Regions from separate parts of the Streptomyces sp. NPDC046831 genome, predicted to be linked through region 2. Evidence: riboswitches for the same ligand, from Rfam matches in the RefSeq annotation. Region 2 holds a riboswitch; the other holds the start of a gene.
The links. Region 2 has a riboswitch for S-adenosylmethionine ahead of ABZ920_RS24815 (aminotransferase class V-fold PLP-dependent enzyme). Riboswitches for the same ligand answer to the same signal wherever they lie in the genome.
Positions count from the first base shown of each region.

Region 1: another riboswitch for S-adenosylmethionine. It lies ahead of thrC (threonine synthase); the one in region 2 lies ahead of ABZ920_RS24815 (aminotransferase class V-fold PLP-dependent enzyme).

Region 1 is NZ_JBEYXZ010000006.1:127,545-138,138, reverse strand. It holds gene ABZ920_RS08485 (NADH:flavin oxidoreductase) at 1-555, opposite strand, end outside; gene groL (chaperonin GroEL) at 773-2,395, opposite strand; gene ABZ920_RS08475 (cold-shock protein) at 3,583-3,786, opposite strand; gene ABZ920_RS08470 (MoaD/ThiS family protein) at 4,218-4,493, opposite strand; gene thrC (threonine synthase) at 4,490-5,773, opposite strand; SAM riboswitch class I at 5,792-5,958, opposite strand; gene ABZ920_RS08460 (glucosyl-3-phosphoglycerate synthase) at 6,131-7,099, shown strand; gene ABZ920_RS08455 (trehalose-6-phosphate synthase) at 7,182-8,621, shown strand; gene otsB (trehalose-phosphatase) at 8,687-9,553, opposite strand; gene ABZ920_RS08445 (DUF3263 domain-containing protein) at 9,933-10,169, opposite strand; gene ABZ920_RS08440 (extracellular solute-binding protein) at 10,327-10,594, opposite strand, start outside.
Region 2 is NZ_JBEYXZ010000034.1:29,487-40,080, forward strand. It holds gene ctaD (cytochrome c oxidase subunit I) at 1-854, shown strand, start outside; gene ABZ920_RS24775 (cytochrome c oxidase subunit 4) at 851-1,249, shown strand; gene ABZ920_RS24780 (Ig-like domain-containing protein) at 1,380-2,732, shown strand; gene ABZ920_RS24785 (hypothetical protein) at 3,068-3,469, opposite strand; gene ABZ920_RS24790 (heme-copper oxidase subunit III) at 3,672-4,283, shown strand; gene ABZ920_RS24795 (c-type cytochrome) at 4,398-5,207, shown strand; gene ABZ920_RS24800 (Rieske 2Fe-2S domain-containing protein) at 5,204-6,262, shown strand; gene ABZ920_RS24805 (cytochrome bc complex cytochrome b subunit) at 6,259-7,920, shown strand; gene trpD (anthranilate phosphoribosyltransferase) at 8,087-9,151, shown strand; SAM riboswitch class IV at 9,286-9,402, shown strand; gene ABZ920_RS24815 (aminotransferase class V-fold PLP-dependent enzyme) at 9,619-10,594, shown strand, end outside.

The DNA of each region.
Region 1 (10,594 bases), on a different contig from region 2:
GTAGCCGTGGGCGCCGTGCAGCTCCACGCCGTCGAAGCCGATGCGCTCGGCGGCCGCCGCCGCCTCGGCGAACGCGCCGATGACGTCGTCGATGTCCTGCTGGGTCATGGCCTTGCCGGTGCCCGCGGTGCCGTCGACACGCAGCCCGGAGGGGCCGACGGCCGGCGCGTCCGGGAACGGGCCCTTGCCCTGCTCGCGGACCATGCCGATGTGCCACAGCTGCGGCACGATCGTGCCGCCCGCGGCGTGCACGGCCTCGGCGACCTTCGCCCAGCCCGCCAGTTGCTCCTCACCGTGGAACCGCGGCACGCGCCTGCTGATGCCGGCCGACTCGTGCCCGACGTAGGTGCCCTCGGTGACGATGAGGCCCACGCCCGCGGCGGCGCGGCGGGCGTAGTACGACACCACGTCCTCGCCGGGCACGCCGCCCGGGGAGAACATGCGCGTCATCGGGGCCATCGCGATCCGGTTGGGGACGGTCAGGCCGTTCAGCACGACGGGACGGGAGAGGATCTCGGCCGCGCGGGAGGCGGACTCGGAGGCGTTGGCAGTCACGTGAGGGGCTCCTCGATCGGGGGTCCTGGGCAGGGTACCGGATGGTATGTGCACGCGCATCGAAACCTGTCCCTACGACAACCCGCACGCCCCGCTCCGGCATTCCGCCCCTGGCGGCGCCCCGTCTGTGATCCCGGACACGCCCGAGGGCGGCACCCCCTGTCTCCAGGGAGTGCCGCCCTCGGTACGTGCGGGACGGCGATCGACCAGGGGCCGATCAGAAGTCCATGTCACCGCCCGGCATGCCGCCGCCGGCCGGCGCGGCGGCCTTCTCCGGCTTGTCGGCGATGACGGCCTCGGTGGTGAGGAACAGCGCGGCGATGGAGGCGGCGTTCTGCAGCGCGGAACGAGTCACCTTCGCCGGGTCGATGATGCCCTCGGCCACCAGGTCGACGTACTCGCCGGTCGCGGCGTTCAGGCCGTGGCCCGGGGTCAGGTTGCGCACCTTCTCCACCACGACGCCGCCCTCGAGGCCGGCGTTGACGGCGATCTGCTTCAGCGGGGCCTCGAGCGCGATGCGCACGGCGTTGGCGCCGGTCGCCTCGTCACCCTCGAGCTCCAGCTTCTCGAAGACCTGGGAGGCCTGCAGCAGGGCCACGCCACCACCGGCGACGATGCCCTCCTCGACGGCGGCCTTCGCGTTGCGGACGGCGTCCTCGATGCGGTGCTTGCGCTCCTTGAGCTCCACCTCGGTGGCGGCACCGGCCTTGATGACCGCGACACCGCCGGCGAGCTTCGCCAGGCGCTCCTGCAGCTTCTCGCGGTCGTAGTCGGAGTCGCTGTTCTCGATCTCGGCGCGGATCTGGTTCACGCGGCCCTGCACCTGCTCCGGGGAGCCGGCACCGTCGATGATGGTGGTCTCGTCCTTGGTGACGACGACCTTGCGGGCGCGGCCCAGGAGGTCCAGGGACGCGTTCTCCAGCTTGAGGCCGACCTCCTCGGAGATGACCTCGCCGCCCGTGAGGATGGCGATGTCGCCGAGCATGGCCTTGCGGCGGTCGCCGAAGCCCGGGGCCTTGACGGCGACGGACTTGAAGGTGCCGCGGATCTTGTTGACGACCAGGGTCGACAGGGCCTCGCCCTCGACGTCCTCGGCGATGATCAGCAGCGGCTTGCCGGACTGCATGACCTTCTCCAGCAGCGGGAGCAGGTCCTTGACCGAGGAGATCTTGGAGTTGGCGATGAGGATGTACGGGTCCTCGAGCGACGCCTCCATGCGCTCCATGTCGGTCGCGAAGTAGGCGGAGATGTAGCCCTTGTCGAAGCGCATGCCCTCGGTGAGCTCGAGCTCCAGCCCGAAGGTCTGCGACTCCTCGACGGTGATGACGCCTTCCTTGCCGACCTTGTCCATCGCCTCGGCGATGAGCTCGCCGATCTGGGTGTCGGCGGCGGAGATGGAGGCGGTGGAGGCGATCTGCTCCTTGGTCTCGACCTCCTTGGCCTGGTCGAGCAGGGCGGCGGAGACGGCCTCGACGGCCCTCTCGATACCGCGCTTCAGCGCCATCGGGTTGGCACCGGCGGCGACGTTGCGCAGGCCCTCCTTGACCAGGGCCTGGGCGAGAACGGTCGCGGTGGTCGTACCGTCGCCGGCGACGTCGTCCGTCTTCTTGGCGACTTCCTTGACCAGCTCGGCGCCGATCTTCTCGTACGGGTCCTCGAGCTCGATCTCCTTGGCGATGGAGACGCCGTCGTTGGTGATCGTGGGGGCGCCCCACTTCTTCTCGAGGACGACGTTGCGGCCCTTGGGGCCGAGGGTCACCTTGACGGCGTCCGCGAGCTGGTTCATGCCGCGCTCGAGGCCGCGCCGCGCCTCCTCGTCGAACGCGATGATCTTGGCCATGTGAAGTGGTCCCTCCAGGACTGGGGGTGATTACTTCGGACCGCGCCCGCGCCCGCGACGGACGGCCCCGACCGGAGGTTCCTTGCCCCACCCGGTCCGTGGCCTCACCGACCCGGTCCTTCGCTGTCACTCTCACCTTCAGAGTGCTAACGCAATGATTAGCACTCGACCCATGAGAGTGCAAGCGACTCCGGGTGGTCCGCGGCCGACTCAGCCGGGCGCGAACACCGGCGCGCCCCGCGACGGCCCCGCGCACGAACACCCGTGCGCCCCCGACGGCACGGGCCGCGAAGCCACGCGCGCCCCCGTCGCGGCACCGGGCGCGAAGTCATGTGCGCCCCGCGGCGGCACCGGGCGCCACGCCCTGTGCACCTCCGTGGCAGACCGGGCGGAGCACGGGTCCACCTCCGCGGCAGCACCGGACCGGGCACGGGTCCAGCCCCGGGGCAGCACCGGACCGAGCACGGGTCCACCCCCGGGGCAGCACCGGACCGAGCACGGGGTGCACCCCCCGGGGCAAGCACCGGACCGAGCACGGGGTGCACCCCCCTGGCAGCACCGGACCGAGCACGGTCCGCCCCCGGGCAGCACCGGACCGGGCAGTGGTCCACGCCCGGGCCAGCCGAGCCGCGAGCGGGTGCGCCCCCCGGCAGCACCGGACCGAGCCCGGGCGCGCCTCCCTGGCAGCGCCCGGCCGAGCCCGGCTGCGCCCCTGTGACGGCGCGGGGCACGAGCATGCGCCCGCTCCATGACGGCGGCGGGCACGGGCGCGCAGCCGCCTCCGTGACGGCGCCGGGCATGGGCGCGCATCCGCCCCCGGAACGGCGCCGGACACAAGGCGTCCGCCCCCGGGGCGCGCCAGGAACGAGCGTGTCCGCCCCCGGAACGGCGCCGGACACAAGAGGTCCGCCCCCGGGGCGCGCCGCGCACGAGTGCGCCCGTCCCCGAGGCGGCCGGCGCCCGCACGGGTGCGCCTGCGCCAGGCGGCAGCCGGCGTGCGCACGGGTGCGCCTGCGCGTCCCGCGGCGACCGCCGCCCTCCGGGACGGCACCGGCCCCCGGACCCCCGCCGCTCACGGCGACCGCCGGCCGCGCCGCCTCCCGCGGACCCCGGGCACGCCGAAGGGCCCGCGTCTCAGCGGAGACACGGGCCCTTCGAAAGAACGTCGCTCGTGGTGGTCGCGCGATTCAGGCCGTGACGCGGACCATGTCGGCCTGCGGGCCCTTCTGGCCCTGCGAGATCTCGAACTCGACCCGCTGGCCCTCTTCCAGCGTGCGGTAGCCGTCCATCTGGATCGCGCTGTAGTGGACGAAGACGTCCGCACCACCGTCGACCGCGATGAAGCCGTACCCCTTCTCCGCGTTGAACCACTTGACGGTGCCCTGAGCCATGCCTAACTCCCCTATTACTGGCCCTTGCACAGATCCACACTTCGCGGATCCGGGTCAGACCTCACCCCCCATGGATTGGGGGCGTGCGCCGGAACGCGTCGACCGCGGCTGAATGTATCTGTCCAACTGCCGTCTGCAACAGGTCATCCGGACGAGAATTCCGGACGCCCGGGGGTCGGGAATATGCCGACAATTCGCCCGATTTCAGGGCAAGTCGGGCCCCATAAACAGAACAAAAGCCGCGGAAAAGACCCGGACTTTGGCTACTTCTTGTCGGGCGAGCGGCAGAAATCAAAGGCGTCCGAGGCACGAACCGGGAACGCGTTCCCCAACTCTACCGCGCTCAATCACACGGAATTGCCCCCTCCGTTTCTCTCACGGAGGGGGCAATACGACCTACGCGCGGTGACGGGAGTTACCGAAGGTAATGATCAGCCGCCGGCGACGGCCGGGATGATGGACACGCCCGCGCCGTCGGGGGTGGCGGTCTGCAGTCCCTGCTCGAAGCGGACGTCGTCGTCGTTGACGTAGACGTTGACGAAGCGGCGCAGCTTGCCCTGGTCGTCCAGCACACGGGCGGCGATGCCGGTGTGGTTCTTCTCCAGGTGCTCGATGACCTCGGCGAGGGTGGCGCCCTCGGCGGTCACCTCGGCCCGGCCGCCGGTGTAGGTGCGCAGGATGGTCGGGATGCGAACGGTCACGCTCATGCGAGGCCAGCCTCTCGGAAGGAGTCCAGGGTCGGGCGGATGGTCGCGGTCGGGCCGGTGCCCGCCACCGCGTCCAGGGTCTTCAGGCCGTCACCGGTGTTGAGGACGACCGTCGTCAGGGCCGGGTCGAGGACGCCCGCCTCGATCAGCTTCTTCGTCACGCCGACGGTCACGCCGCCCGCCGTCTCCGCGAAGATGCCCTCGGTGCGCGCGAGCAGCCTGATGGCGTCGACGACCTGCTCGTCGTTCACGTCCTCCACGGCGCCGCCGGTGCGGCGCGCGATGTCGAGGACGTAGGGGCCGTCGGCCGGGTTGCCGATCGCCAGCGACTTGGCGATGGTGTCCGGCTTCTGCGGGCGGACGACGTCGTGCCCGGCCTTGAAGGCGGTGGACACCGGCGAGCAGCCCTCGGCCTGGGCGCCGAAGATCCTGTACGGCCGGTCCTCGACCAGCCCGAGCCGGACCAGCTCCTGCAGGCCCTTGTCGATCTTCGTGAGCTGGGAGCCGGAGGCGACCGGGACGACGATCTGGTCGGGCAGCCGCCAGCCGAGCTGCTCGCAGATCTCGTAGGCCAGCGTCTTGGAGCCCTCGGCGTAGTACGGCCGCAGGTTGACGTTGACGAAGCCCCAGCCCTCGCCGGCCGGGTCGCCGATGAGCTCGGAGCAGAAGCGGTTCACGTCGTCGTAGTTGCCCTCGATGCCGACGAGCTCGCCGCCGTAGACGGCGGCCATGACGACCTTGCCCTGCTCCAGGTCGTGAGGGATGAACACGCAGGAGCGGAATCCGGCGCGGGCGGCCGCGGCGCCGACGGCGCCGGCCAGGTTGCCGGTGGAGGAGCAGGACAGCGTGGTGAAGCCGAAGGCGCGGGCGGCCTCCAGGGCCTGGGCGACGACGCGGTCCTTGAAGGAGTGCGTCGGGTTGCCGGAGTCGTCCTTGACGTACAGCCCGCCGGTCACGCCGAGCTCGCGGGCGAGGCGGTCGGCCTGGACAAGCCTGGTCCAGCCCGGGTTCAGGTTCGGCTTGGTCGCCACGTCCGCGGGGACCGGCAGCAGGGGCGCGTAGCGCCAGATGTTCGCCGGACCCGCCTCGATCCGCCCGCGCAGCTCCTCGGTGTCGTACGCCGAGAAGTCATAGGCGATCTCCAGCGGGCCGAAACACTCCTCGCACGCGAAGACCGGTCCGAGGGGGACGCGGTGGCCGCACTCGCGACAGCTCAGGGCCGCGGCGGGGCCGAGGTCGACGGCGGAGTCGGTGCTGCTTGCAACTGTCTGCACAGCCATGTGAGGCGAGGCCCTTTCTCCTCATCTTCCTCACGACGCATCTCGCCGTGAGACGGATTTGGCACCTTCCCTAGCCGGGAGCCTCGCGGGGACGATCCGTGCTCGCACAGCGATCGTCACGAGAACCGGCTGGAGGGTTGCCGGGGCTTCATCGGGCCGTGTCCCTCTGCCCCTCTGGATGAGCGGTATGTGATTGTCGGCGCGCGGTGGCCTCCCGACATGCGATGGTCACCCGCGTTGTTCAAGACTGTAACCGAAGGCCAGGACAGTTCAGAGAGTCGTCCGAACCGCGAGACGGATCACGAACCGTGCGTTCCGTCACCGTGATCCGAGGCATCAGTGAGGGAGCCGCCGACCATGCTGGAAGAAGTCGAGCGCTGGCTCAGGACCCGCTCCTGGTCCGTCACCGATCGTCCGCTGCACAGCATCCTGGCCGCAAAACGCGCCGGCGGCACGTCGGTGAGCGTCGTGCTGCCCGCGCTCAACGAGGAGGAGACGGTCGGCGACATCGTCGCCGCCATCCGCCGCGACCTGGTGGTGCGGGCGCCGCTCGTCGACGAGATCGTCGTGGTCGACTCGGGCTCGACCGACCGCACTGCCGAGGTCGCCGCCGCCGCGGGCGCGCGGGTGGTCCACCGCGACGACATACTCCGGCGCATCCCGGCCGTGCCCGGCAAGGGCGAGGTGCTGTGGCGCTCGCTGCTCGTCACCAAGGGCGACATCGTCTGCTTCGTCGACGCGGACCTGCGGGAGTTCTCCTCCGACTTCGTCACCGGGATCGTGGGCCCGCTGCTCACCGACCCCGGCGTCGACCTGGTCAAGGCCATGTACGACCGCCCGCTGGCCCTGGCCGGCCAAGAGGCGTCCGGCGTGGTGGCCGGGCAGGGCGGACGTGTCACGGAGCTGATGGCCCGGCCGCTGCTCAACATGCACTGGCCGCAGCTCGCCGGCTTCGTGCAGCCGCTCGGGGGCGAGTACGCGGCACGCCGCTCGCTGCTGGAGCGGCTGCCCTTCCCGGTCGGCTACGGGGTCGAGTTCGGCATGCTCGTCGACGCGCTGCACCTGGTGGGCCTGGACGCCCTCGCCCAGGTCGACGTCGGCGTGCGCCGGCATCGCCACCAGGACGGGCAGGCGCTGGGCCGCATGGCCGCCGCGATCTACCGCACCGCCCAGCTGCGCCTGGCGCGCGGCCATCTCCTCCGGCCGTCCCTCACCCAGTTCGAGCGGGTCGAGCACGGCTTCGCGCCGCGGACGTACCCGGTGGACACCGAGGAGCGGCCGCCGATGATCGAGGTCGCGGAGTACGCCTCCCGGTGGGTGGCGTGAAGACCGCCCTCCCCGCCGGTCCGGCCGGTACGAACCGGAACCGTACGTTTGAGCGTTTCCGGGCCGGGCTAGGTTGAGGCGTATGGCTTCAACGCACGGTGCCGAGGTGCTGGTCGCGTCCAATCGCGGCCCGGTTTCGTACGAATTGCGCGAGGACGGCTCGCTGCACGCCCGACGCGGAGGCGGAGGGCTGGTGTCGGGTCTGTCGGCGATCGGGCCCGAGGCGGGCGCGGTGTGGGTGTGCGCCGCCCTGAGCGACGCCGACCGCGAGGCGGCCCGCCGCTTCGAGGGCGGCCGCCGGCTGCCGGCCGACGCGACCGGCGGCCAGCAGGTCCGCATGCTCGACATCGACGCCGGCGTCTTCGCCGACGCCTACAACGGCATCGCCAACTCGGTGCTGTGGTTCGTCCACCACATGCTGTACCAGACGCCGCTGGAGCCGGTGTTCGACGCGGAGTTCCGGCGCCAGTGGGCGTCGTACGAGGCCTACAACCGCGCCTTCGCCCAGGCACTGGCCGAGGAGGCGGCCGAGGGCGCGGCCGTCGTCGTCCAGGACTACCACCTCACCCTGGTCCCGGGGATGCTCCGCGATCTGCGCCCGGACCTGCGCATCGGCCACTTCTCGCACACGCCCTGGGCGCCCGTCGACTACTTCCGGATGCTCCCGGACGACATCGCCGAGCAGGTGCTGCGCGGCATGCTGGGCGCCGACCGGCTGGGCTTCCTCACCCGGCGGTGGGCGGACGCGTTCGCCGGCTGCTGCGAGGAGATCGTCGGCGGGCTGTGGGACACACGGGTGGGCGTGCACGGGCTGGGGGCCGACGCCGCGTTCCTGCGCGACCGTTCCCATCGGGCCGACGTGGACGAGCGGATGGCCGCCCTGCGCGAGGAGATCGGCACCGGACCCGACGGCGCTCCGCGCAGGACGATCGTGCGCGTGGACCGGACCGAGCTGTCGAAGAACATCGTGCGCGGCCTGCTGGCCTACCGGCGGCTGCTGGAGGACCGCCCCGAGTGGCGCGAGCGGGTCGTCCACGTGGCCTTCGCCTACCCCTCCCGCCAGGACCTCGAGGTCTACCGCGCGTACACGGCCGAGGTGCGGCGGCTCGCGGAGGAGATCAACGAGCGGTACGGCACGCCCGGGTGGACCCCCGTCGTCCTGCACGTCAAGGACGACTTCGCCCGCTCGCTGGCCGCCTACCGGCTGGCGGACGTGGCGCTGGTGAACCCGATCCGGGACGGCATGAACCTGGTCGCCAAGGAGGTGCCGGTCGTGTCGGACGCGGGCTGCGCGCTGGTGCTCTCGCGGGAGGCCGGGGCGTTCGCGGAGCTGGGCGAGGACGCGATCGCGGTGAACCCGTACGACGTGGTCGGGACGGCGGCGGCACTGCACGAGGCGCTGCGGATGCCGGAGCACGAGCGGGCGGAGCGCTCGAAGCGGCTGGCGGCGGCCGCGACGGCGCTCCCGCCGGCCCAGTGGTTCCTCGACCAGCTCACCGAGCTGGACGGCGAAGCCGGCTGACAACGGCCCGGCCGCACCGGCGCCCCGGGCCGACGCCGGCTCGGCGTCGGCCCGGGGCGCCGGTCTCAGTGCAGCCGTTCCGCCAGGGCCGTCAGCAGCTCCACCACGCCCGCCGGGCCGTCGACCACCAGGTCGGCCCGGTCCGCGAGCTCCGTGACCTCGGTACTGCCGCTGCAGACGAGCACGCCGGGGACGCCGTCCGAGCGAAGGGTGTCGACCGCGGCGTAGGCGGGCAGGTCGCCGAGGTCGTCGCCGGCGTAGAGAACGGAGCCGGCGCCGACCCGGCGGGCGTACTCCGCCAGGGCCACCCCCTTGTCCATGCCCGGCGGACGGAGCTCCAGGACCAGCCGGCCCGGTTCCAGGAGCAGCCCGTGCCGGTCCGCGAGGCCGGCGAGGGGCTCGCGGAGCAGCTCGAACGCGGCCTGCGGATCCTCGGCCCGGCGGGTGTGGACGGCGACGGCCCGGCCCTTCTCCTCGATCCAGGTGCCCTGCCAGGCGCCGACCCGGTCCAGGAGACCGGGCAGCTCGGCGCGGGCGGCGGCGACGCCGGGGTACGGGGGCGGCGCGACGACCTCGCCGGTCGCGGCCTCCCAGCGTTCGGCACCGTAGTGGCCGAGGACGACGAGGCGTTCCAGGCCGGGCACGCCCGCGAAGCCGCCGTGGCGCACCGCGACTCCGGCGGGGCGGCCGGTGACCACCGCGACGGCGCCCACCTTCGGGGCGAGCGCGGCCAGCGCGGGCACCGCGTCCGGGTGCGCCCGGGCCTGGTCCGGGTCCGGCACGATCGGGGCGAGCGTCCCGTCGAAGTCGAGCGCGATCACCGCTTTCCCGGGCTGCGCGAGAATCGCGTCGAGCCCGTCCCGGCCGGCCTGCGTGGCGGGCGTCGGCAGGGGGTGCCTGGGGTTGGTCGAGTCCGTGTCGTGGCTGCCCATACGGCGAACCTATCCAGCGTGCCGCGACCGCACGCCTGCGCGAAGCGCCTGTCGTCCCGAACGACGCGACGGGGACGCGAACGGCCCACCGTCGCCGGCCCCGGCGGCGCGGGCGGATCGGCCCCCTGCCCGCCGGCCACCCGCGCGCGACCCGTCAGCCGGCCCGGCGGGCACCGGCGGGCGGCACCGCCCCGACGGCCGAGCGGTGGTCCGGCAGCGACGGCGGTCCGCGCCGCACACCCACGCGCCCTGCGCCATCCCTCGGCCGCGCCGCCGGCGGCGGGACGCCGGGGCCGGCACCGCGCACGGGGCCCTCACGGCCCGAAACGCTGCCGCAGCAGCGACGACGACGCGGCCGGTGAACCGCGCGCCCCGCACCTCACCGCTCCCCGCGCCGCCTCTCCCGCACCCGTCGCAGCCGGTTGACCGTGACCGGGTCGTGGGCCAGCGCGCGCGTGTCGTCGAGGAGGGCGTTGAGCAGCTGGTAGTAGCGCACCGGGGACAGCCCGAGCTCCTCACGGATCGCCCGCTCCTTCGCACCGGGTCCGGCGAAGCCGCGGCGCTCCAGCGCGAGGATGTCCCGTTCCCTGCTGCCGAGCCGCTCCTGGTCGTCCATACCGGCACGGTAACCCCGGCCACCGACAGCACGGCGGGCCGGCGTGCGGCCGCACCCCGCGGGCCGCGGCGGGCCGCCCGCCCGCCGGGTGCGGCCGTCGTCGCGGCGGCCGGCACGGCCGCCCTCCCCCGGCAGGGGCGGCCGGCGCAGGCGGCGCCTACTCCGCCGCGCTGTCCGCCGTGGACGCCGTCGCCTGCAGCCGCCCGAGGACCGCCGACGGGCTGCCGTCCGGGGCGACCGCCTGCCCGATCGTCTTCTTGATGTCCGCGCTCACCCGCGCCCACGACGTCTTGCCGACCGGGTAGAGCTGGGCGACCGGCAGCTCCTGCAGGAACGGCCGGAGATCCTGGTCCTCCTCCGCCTGCGCCATCACCTCGGACGCGGACTCGGTGACGGGCAGCAGGTCGTACTCCCGGGAGAAGTCC
Region 2 (10,594 bases):
TGTTCGGCTACATGGGCCTGATCGGCGCGACGATCGCCATCGCGGGTCTGTCCGTGACGGTGTGGGCGCACCACATGTACGTCACCGGTGGCGTGCTGCTGCCCTTCTTCTCCTTCATGACCTTCCTGATCGCGGTCCCGACCGGTGTGAAGTTCTTCAACTGGATCGGCACCATGTGGAAGGGCTCGCTGTCCTTCGAGACGCCGATGCTCTGGGCGGCCGGCTTCCTGATCACCTTCACCTTCGGTGGTCTGACCGGCGTCATCCTGGCCTCGCCGCCGATGGACTTCCACATCTCCGACTCGTACTTCGTGGTGGCGCACTTCCACTACGTCGTCTTCGGCACGGTCGTCTTCGCGATGTTCGCCGGCTTCCACTTCTGGTGGCCGAAGTTCACCGGCAAGATGCTCGACGAGCGCCTCGGCAAGATCACCTTCTGGACGCTGTTCATCGGCTTCCACGGCACCTTCCTGGTCCAGCACTGGCTGGGTGCCGAGGGCATGCCCCGCCGTTACGCCGACTACCTGGCGGCCGACGGCTTCACCGCCCTGAACACGGTCTCGACGATCAGCTCGTTCGTGCTCGGCCTGTCGATCCTGCCGTTCTGCTACAACGTCTGGAAGACGGCCAAGTACGGCAAGAAGATCGAGGTCGACGACCCGTGGGGTTACGGCCGCTCCCTGGAGTGGGCGACCTCCTGCCCGCCGCCGCGGCACAACTTCCTCACCCTGCCGCGGATCCGCAGCGAATCCCCGGCGTTCGACCTGCACCACCCCGAGATCGCCGCTCTGGACCAGCTCGAGAACGTCGAGCAGGAGAAGGCGCTCGCTGGCGGCAAGGAGGCCGGCAAGTGAAGATCCAGGGCAAGATGTTCATGTGGCTGGGCGTCTTCATCCTCGTCATGGCCATCGTGTATGGCTTCTGGTCGAAGGAGCCGGCCGGTACGACAGCCCTCTTCCTGGCCTTCGGCCTGAGCGTCATGATCGGTTTCTACCTGGGCTTCACGGCCCGGCGGATCGACGCGGGCGCTCAGGACGACAAGGAGGCCGACGTCGCGGACGAGGCCGGCGAGGTGGGCTTCTTCAGCCCGCACAGCTGGCAGCCGCTCGCGCTCGCCTTCGGCGGCGCGCTGGCCTTCCTCGCGATCGCGGTCGGCTGGTGGCTGATGTACTTCTCGGCGCCGATCATCCTGGTCGGCCTGTACGGCTGGGTCTTCGAGTACTACCGCGGTGAGAACCGCACCCAGTAGCACGCCCCGAGCGGCCACGGGAGCCCGGACACTCCACACGGAGGTCCGGGCTCCTGCTTGTGCCGGACAACTCTCCCTCGAACGGATGACCCACCGCGCCGTCGCCGGGGATGGTCCTTAGCGTGAGGCCATGAGCCACACAGTGTTCTTCCGGGGCGCACGAGCCGGCACCGAGGGGCCGGCCGTGCTCAGGCCCTCGGGCCCCGGCGCGCCCTCCCCGGCCCCGGCGCGCACGCGTGCCCGCACCGCCGTCGGCTGCGCCCTGCTGGCGGCCGCCCTCGGCGCGGGCGCCACCGCCTGTGGCGCGGACGGCAACCCGCTGGCCGCCACGCCCTACGACGCCGCGGACGAGATCGCCTTCAACGGCCCGGTCAAGGCCGGCGGGAAGGCGGACCCCGACAAGCCCCTGGAGATCACCGCGAAGGACTCCGGCGGGCGCATCACCGACGTCACCGCCGTGGACTCCGCCGGCCGCCACGTCTCGGGCGAGCTGTCCGCCGACGGCACCCGCTGGCACAGCACCTCGCCGCTCGCCGCGAACGCCCACTACACGGTCCGGGTGAGCACGGAGGACGAGGACGGCGCACCCGGCCGCAAGGTCCTCACCTTCGACACGGGCAAACCCACCAGCACCAAGCGCCTGAACGTGATGTTCGGCCCCAAGGAGGGCACCTACGGCGTCGGCCAGCCCATCACCGCCATGCTGGACCAGCCGGTCAAGGACAGGGCCGAGCGCGCCGTCGTCGAACGGGCCCTGCACGTCGACTCCACCCCCGCCGTGGACGGCTCCTGGTACTGGGTGAGCGACCGGGAACTGCACTACCGCCCCGAGGAGTACTGGCCCACCGAGACCGAGATCGAGGTGTACAGCAACCTCGAGAACATCAAGATCAGCGAGCGGCTGTGGGGCGGCGCCGCCGAGCCGCTGGAGCTCAGCATCGGGGACGCCGTCGTCGCCCGCACGGACGCGGCGGCCCACACCCTGACCTTCTACAAGAACGGCGAGGAGATCAAGAAGTTCCCCGTGACCACCGGCAAGCCCGGCTTCGAGACCCGCAACGGCGTCAAGATCGTGCTCGGCAAGGAGTCCCTCGTACAGATGCGCAGCTCCACCGTCGGCATCGCCGCGGGCTCCGCGGAGTCGTACGACATGCCCGTCTACTACGCCACCCGGGTCACCTGGAGCGGCGAGTACGTGCACGCCGCGCCCTGGTCGGTCGGCTCCCAGGGCTCCGCCAACGTCAGCCACGGCTGCACCGGCATGAGCACCGCCAACGCCAAGTGGTTCTTCGAGAACGTCCGCGAGGGCGACATCGTCGAGGTCGTGAAGTCCAAGGGCAAGCAGATGGAGAACTTCGGCAACGGGTTCGGCGACTGGAACGTGCCCTGGTCGAAGTGGCGCACGGGCAGCGCGCTCGCCTCCGGCGGCCAGGACGCCGGCACCCGGGAGGAGACCGCGCGGCTGGCTCCGGCGCCCCTGTGACGTGCCCCGACGCCCCGGCCGGCATCCACGGGACCGGCCGCGGCGGAGCCCGCGGACCGGGGCGCGGCGAGGCGGCGAAGACCCCCGGACCACGGGCCCGCCGCGCGTCCGGGACGGTGGCGACAGACGCCTCGACGGGCAGCCGCCCGACCGACGGACATCTCGACGGAGCCGCCCGGGGGACGGCCGCCGGCCGTGGGGGCCTGAACGGCCCGCGCGCCGGTACGCGAAGACCCCCGGCGCCGCGGTCCCGCACGGGCCCGCCACACCGGAGGTCTTCGACGTGACCGGGGCCGGCGAGCGCCTCGCGGCGCTCCCGGCCGCCGCGGCCCTGGCTAGGCGCCCACGGCCTGCCGCTGCCGCAGCAGGGCGGCCAGCGCGGAGGCGAACTCCACCGGCTCCACCGGCAGCGCCACGGCCGCGTCGGCCCGGCTCCAGGTGGCCAGCCAGGCGTCCTGCGGCCGGCCGATCAGCACGAGCACCGGCGGGCACTGGAAGACCTCGTCCTTGATCTGGCGGCACAGGCCCATGCCGCCCATGGGCACGGCCTCGCCGTCCAGGACACAGACGTCGATCCCGCCCCGGTCCAGTTCGGTCAGCACGGCCGCCGGGGTCGCGCACTCGACGAACTCGACGGCGGGAACGTCCGGGGCCGGCCGGCGTCCGGTCGCGAGCCGCACCTGCTCCCGGGTGTTGGCGTCGTCGCTGTAGACCAGCACCGTGGCCGTCGCCTGCATGGTTCCTCCACGCATCTCAGTGAGTGCAGCATTGGTCGGGAACTTCCGGGTTCCGATGGCGCGGATGCTACTCCCTTCGACTGCTGGTCAACAGCGCCCGAACGCGCTCCCGATCGACCATACGGGCCCCGCGCGTCCCGCAGACACTCCGAACGGCACCCCCCGGAGTGAGGGCGGGATAAGCGAACGACATAATGTCGGCGTGGCGACAGCAACGACAGTAGATACCGGGCACGCGCACCCGTCGGTCAACCGGCCGAACCTCACCAGCGTCGGAACCATCATCTGGCTGAGTTCCGAGCTGATGTTCTTCGCGGCCCTCTTCGCGATGTACTTCACCCTGCGATCGGTGACCGGACCCGAGCACTGGAAGGAAATGGCCTCGGCCCTGAACTTCCCGTTCTCGGCGACGAACACCACGATCCTGGTGCTCTCCTCCCTCACCTGCCAGCTCGGCGTCTTCGCCGCCGAGCGCGGTGACGTGAAGAGGCTCCGGGGCTGGTTCATCGTCACCTTCATCATGGGTGCGATCTTCATCGGCGGTCAGATCTTCGAGTACACGGAGCTGGTGAAGAAGGACGGCCTCTCGCTGTCCTCCGACCCCTACGGCTCGGTGTTCTACCTGACCACCGGCTTCCACGGCCTGCACGTGACGGGCGGCCTCATCGCCTTCCTGCTGGTCCTCGGCCGCACCTACGCGGCCCGGAGGTTCACTCACGAGCAGGCGACCGCGGCCATCGTCGTGTCCTACTACTGGCACTTCGTCGATGTCGTCTGGATCGGCCTCTTCGCCACGATCTACATGATCAAGTAATCGGCCGCCGCTCGCGGCGGGGTCGTTTCACCCGATGGGGGACCGACCACGCGCGACGGACCGATCCACGTCCCAGAAGCATCGACGCAGAAGATCCTGACACCGGGGTAATCCGTGAAAAAGCTCTCCGCACGACGACGCCATCCGCTGGCGGCGGTCGTCGTCCTACTCCTCGCGCTGGCGGCCACTGGGGGGCTGTACACCGCGTTCGCGCCCGCGAGCAAGGCGAAGGCCGACGACACCGCCCAGTCCCTCACCATCGAGGAGGGCAAGAAGCTCTACGAGGTGGGCTGCGCCACCTGCCACGGCACCGGTGGCCAGGGCACCACTGACGGTCCTTCGCTGGTCGGCGTCGGTGCCGCGTCCGTCGACTTCCAGGTCGGCACCGGCCGTATGCCGGCCCAGCAGCAGGGCGCGCAGATCCCCAAGAAGCGGGTCCAGTACACGCAGGCCGAGATCGACCAGCTGGCGGCGTACATCGCCTCCCTGGGCGCCGGGCCCCCCGTGCCGACGAAGAACCAGTACAGCCCGGAGGGCGCGGACATCGCCAAGGGCGGTGAGCTGTTCCGCACCAACTGCGCGCAGTGCCACAACTTCTCCGGCAAGGGCGGCGCGCTCACGCACGGCAAGTACGCGCCGGACCTCGAGGGCGTCAGCCCGAAGCACATCTACGAGGCCATGCAGACCGGCCCGCAGAACATGCCTTCCTTCCCCGACACCGTCATGACGGAGAAGAACAAGAAGGACATCATCGCGTACCTGAACGAGGTCAACGGCGACGACACCGTGAGCCGTGGCGGCCTGGAACTGGGTGGCCTCGGACCGGTCGTCGAAGGTCTGTTCGCGTGGGTCTTCGGACTGGGCACGCTGATCGCGGTCGCCGTCTGGGTCGCCGCTCGGACCGCAAAGGCCAAGAAGTCATGAGTAGCCAAGACATTCCAGAAGAGAACCTGCCCACCGAGCAGAAGACCGCGCACGGCGCGGTGAGCGTCGCCGACGAGCGGAACCCGTTCGCCGACCCGGGCCTGCCGCCCCACGAGCACCGGATCCAGGACATCGACGAGCGGGCCGCCAAGCGGTCCGAGCGCGCGGTCGCCCTGCTGTTCACGGTGTCGATGCTGGCCACCATCGGCTTCATCGCCGCGTTCGTGACGATCCCGGCCGACAGGCCCGTCTACATCTTCCCGCTGGGTCACGTCAGCGCGCTGAACTTCGCGCTGGGCATGACGCTCGGCGTGGCGCTGTTCACGATCGGCGCGGGCGCGGTCCACTGGGCCCGCACCCTGATGTCCGACGTGGAGGTCGCCGACGAGCGCCACCCGATCGAGGCGCCCCCCGAGGTCCGCGCGAAGGTCTTCGACGACTTCCGCAAGGGCGCCGAGGAGTCGCAGCTCGGCCGGCGCAAGCTGATCCGCAACACCATGCTGGGCGCGCTGGCCCTGGTGCCGCTGTCCGGCGTCGTGCTGCTGCGCGACCTCGGCCCGCTGCCCGAGGACAAGCTCCGGCACACCATGTGGGCCAAGGGCAAGCGCATCGTCAACATGAACACGAACGAGCCGCTGCGTCCCGAGGACGTCCAGGTCGGTTCGCTCACCTTCGCCAAGCCCGACGGCCTGGAGGAGCGGGACGAGGAGTTCCAGAACGAGATCGCCAAGGCGGCCCTGATGCTGGTGCGGCTCCAGCCGCAGGACATCCGGGACCGTCGCGAACTCGACTGGTCGCACGAGGGCATCGTCGCCTACTCGAAGATCTGCACCCACGTGGGATGCCCGATCAGCCTGTACGAGCAGCAGACGCACCACGTGCTCTGCCCGTGCCACCAGTCCACCTTCGACCTCTCCGACGGCGCCCGAGTGATCTTCGGGCCCGCCGGTCACCCCTTGCCGCAGCTGCGGATCGGTGTGGACAATGAGGGTTACCTCCAGGCGCTGGGCGACTTCGAGGAGCCCGTCGGTCCTGCATTCTGGGAGCGCGGATGAGTACTACAGCGAGCAACACGAATCCATCCGGCGCCGACGCCGCGGGCCGTTCGCGCGGCGGGACGTCGGGCGGCGAGCGTCTCGCCGACTGGGCCGACGGCCGGCTGGGGATCTACTCCCTGGCCAAGGCCAACATGCGCAAGATCTTCCCCGACCACTGGTCGTTCATGTTGGGCGAAATCTGCCTGTACAGCTTCATCATCATCATCCTCACGGGTGTGTACCTGACGCTGTTCTTCCACCCGTCGATGAACGAGGTCACGTACCACGGCAGCTACGTCCCGCTGCAGGGACAGCTGATGAGCGAGGCGTACGCCTCGACCCTGCACATCAGCTTCGAGGTGCGCGGCGGTCTGCTGATCCGGCAGATCCACCACTGGGCCGCGGCGGTCTTCATCGCCGGCATGTTCGTGCACATGATGCGCGTGTTCTTCACCGGCGCGTTCCGCAAGCCGCGTGAGGTCAACTGGCTCTTCGGCTTCCTGCTGCTGGTCCTCGGCATGTTCACCGGCTTCACCGGTTACTCCCTGCCGGACGACCTGCTGTCGGGTACGGGTATCCGCTTCATGGAGGGCGCGATCCTGTCCGTGCCGATCGTCGGCACGTACCTGTCGTTCTTCCTGTTCGGCGGCGAGTTCCCCGGCCACGACTTCGTGGCACGGTTCTACTCGATCCACATCCTGCTGCTGCCGGGCATCATGCTCGGCCTGGTGGTGGCGCACCTGATCCTGGTCTTCTACCACAAGCACACGCAGTTCGCGGGTCCCGGAAAGACCAACAACAACGTCGTCGGCATGCCGCTGCTGCCGGTCTACATGGCCAAGGCCGGAGGCTTCTTCTTCCTGGTCTTCGGTGTGCTGGCCGCCATGTCGGCGATCGCCACGATCAACCCGGTCTGGGCCATGGGTCCCTACCGTCCGGACCAGGTGTCCACCGGCGCCCAGCCCGACTGGTACATGGGCTTCTCCGAGGGCCTGATCCGTGTCATGCCGGGCTGGGAGATCAACTTCTGGGGTCACACGCTCGTCCTGGGCGTGTTCATCCCGCTGGTGATCTTCCCGCTGGTCCTGGCGGCGATCGCGGTCTACCCGTTCATCGAGTCGTGGATCACCGGGGACAAGCGCGAGCACCACATCCTGGACCGCCCGCGCAACGCCCCGACGCGCACCGCGTTCGGTGTCGCCTGGATGACGGAGTACTTCGTGCTCCTCGCGGGCGGCGGCAACGACTTGATCGCGACGCACTTCCACCTGTCGATCAACGCCATCACCTGGGCCGTCCGGATTCTGTTCTTCCTCGGACCGGTGATCGCGTTCATCGTCACCAAGCGGATCTGCCTCGGCCTGCAGCGCCGGGACCGGGACAAGGTGCTGCACGGTCGCGAGACCGGCATCATCAAGCGCCTGCCGCACGGCGAGTTCATCGAGGTGCACGAGCCGCTCAGCCAGGAGACGCTCTACACGCTGACCGCGCACGAGCAGTACAAGCCGGCGGAGATCGGACCGACGGTCGACGGCAACGGCGTCGAGCGCAAGGTCAAGGGAGCGCAGAAGCTGCGCGCCAAGCTCAGCAACGCCTACTACGGCGAGGAGTCGCAGATTTCGAAGCCCACCGTAGAGGAGTACAGGGAGATCACGAGCGGTCACGGCCACCACTGATCGCTGCGCACGCCACGCGCCACGGCGAAGGGCCCCCGTCCGGTCTGCGGACGGGGGCCCTTCGCCGTGCCCGGGGCTGGATAGGGTGGAAGGTGCCCGCCCGCGCGGCGGGCTCCCCCTTCCCGAGCGTCCCGGATGCGTCCGGGACCGGACCCAGGAGCGGCTGATGAGCGCTGTGACCCCCGCTGGAGGCGACACCGCGGCGGGCCGTTCCTGGCCCCGCGTGCTGAACGCCCTGCTGGAGGGCCGCGACCAGAGCGCGGACGACACGGCCTGGGCGATGGACCGGATCATGCGCGGCGAGGCGACGGACGCCCAGATCGCCGGGTTCGCCGTCGCCCTGCGGGCCAAGGGCGAGACGGTCGAGGAGATCACCGGCCTGGTCCGCGCGATGTACGAGCACGCCACCGTCATCGAGGTGCCCGGCCCGGCCGTCGACATCGTCGGCACCGGCGGCGACGGCGCCAGGACGGTGAACATCTCCACGATGTCGTCGATCGTCGTCGCGGGCACGGGCGTGAAGGTGGTCAAGCACGGCAACCGGGCCGCGTCCTCGGCGTCCGGGTCCTCGGACGTCCTGGAGAAGCTGGGCATCAACCTCGGGCTGAAGCCGCAGCGCGTGGCGGAGGTCGCCGAGGAGGCGGGCATCACCATCTGCTTCGCGGTGCGCTTCCACCCGGCACTGCGCCACGTGGCCGCCGCCCGGGGCCAGCTGGGCATCCGCACGACGTTCAACATCCTCGGCCCGCTGACCAACCCGGCCAGGGTGCGGGCGCAGGCCGTGGGCGTCGCGGACGCCCGCATGGCGCCGATCGTCGCGGGCGTCTTCGCCGAGCGGGGCAACTCCTCCCTGGTCTTCCGGGGCGACGACGGCCTCGACGAGCTGACGACCACGTCCACCTCCCGGGTGTGGGTCGTCCGGGACGGCAAGGTCACCGAGGAGGTCTTCGACCCGCGGGACGTCGGCATCGAGCTGGTGCCGGTGGACGCGCTGCGCGGCGCGGACGCGTCGTACAACGCCGAGGTCGCGCGCCGGATCCTCGACGGCGAGAAGGGCCCCGTCCGGGACGCGGTGCTGCTGAACTCGGCCGCCGCGCTGGTGGCCCTCCAGCCGGGCGACGAGCCCCTGACGGCGCAGATCCGGACCGGCATGGCGAAGGCGGCCGAGTCCATCGACTCCGGGGCCGCGCGGCGGACGCTGGAGCGCTGGGTCGCCGCCAGCAACAAGTGAGCGGCCTCCCAGGAGGGCCTTCCACGGGAACGGGTGCCGGTGCCTCCGGGTGCCGGCACCCGGCCGTCCGCGGCCGTCCCGTCATCCGGACACGGGTTGCGGCCCGCTGATCACGTCCCGTACATTCCTGTCCAGGTCATGAGCGACAGCCACAAGGCCCCGGCCGGCTGTCCGGCAACCCTCCGTCCGTGGCGGGGTGCCCCGGGTGAGGACCAGGCCGCAGGCAGCGAGGTCTGCGGCAAGCGCGGACCCCTCGCACGCTTTCGCCGAGCGTGGGACCAGGGGTCCTGGTCGTCGAGGGAGCCTTCCGTGAGCAAGCGAATGCGATAGGGCCGCAGAGCCCCGCCTCCGCACACCCTTTTCCCCTTCTCCGGGATGTCCCCTTCCCGGCTCGCCCTCCTGTGCCGTCGACGTGGTCTCCGAGGTGTCCGGCAGAGGGCTGCCGCCTGTCTCACGGGAGTTCAGCCATGTCCGTTTCCGCCCCGCTTCCCGCCGCCCCCACCGTCGCCCCCGACCAGTCCGTCCGCGCCCCGCTGCCCGTCCTGGGCCGGGACGTCACCGTCCCGCTCGTCACCGGCGGCGAGGTCGGCTACGCCGCGCTCGACTACGCGGCCAGCGCCCCGGCGCTCCAGCGGGTCTGGGACGACGTGGCGGCCTACGCGCCGTACTACGGCAGCGTCCACCGCGGTGCCGGCTACCTCTCCCAGCTGTCCACCGACCTCTTCGAGAACGCCCGCGGGACCGTCGCCCGGTTCCTGGACTGCCGTGACACCGACCAGGTGGTCTTCACCCGGTCCACCACCGACTCCCTGAACCTGCTGGCCCGCGCGCTCCCCGCCGACTGCCACGTCTTCGTCTTCGAGACCGAGCACCACGCCGCGCTGCTGCCCTGGAACGACGCGCGGCTGACCTGCCTCGACGCCCCGCGCAGCCCGGAGCAGGCCGTGCGGGTCCTGGAGCGGGCGCTGGCCGACCGCGCCCACCACGGTCCCGCGCTCGTCTGCGTCACCGGCGCCTCCAACGTCACCGGTGAGCTGTGGCCGGTGCGGGAACTGGCCGCGGCGGCCCACGCGCACGGCGCCCGGATCGTCCTGGACGCCGCCCAGCTCGCCCCGCACCACCCGGTGTCGGTGCGCGACCTCGACGTCGACTGGGTCGCCTTCTCCGGCCACAAGCTGTACGCCCCCTTCGGCTCCGGCGTGCTGGCCGGGCGCGCCGACTGGCTGCGCGCGGCGGAGCCCTACCTCGCGGGCGGCGGCGCCAGCCGCGCGGTGACGCGGCGGAGCGACGGGGGAGTGGACGTGGAGTGGCACGACACCGCCGCCCGGCACGAGGCCGGCTCCCCGAACGTCATCGGCGCCTACGCCATCGCCTCGGCCTGCAGGGCCCTTACCGAGGCCGGATTCGACGGCCTGGTCGCCCGGGAGCGGCACCTGGTCCGCG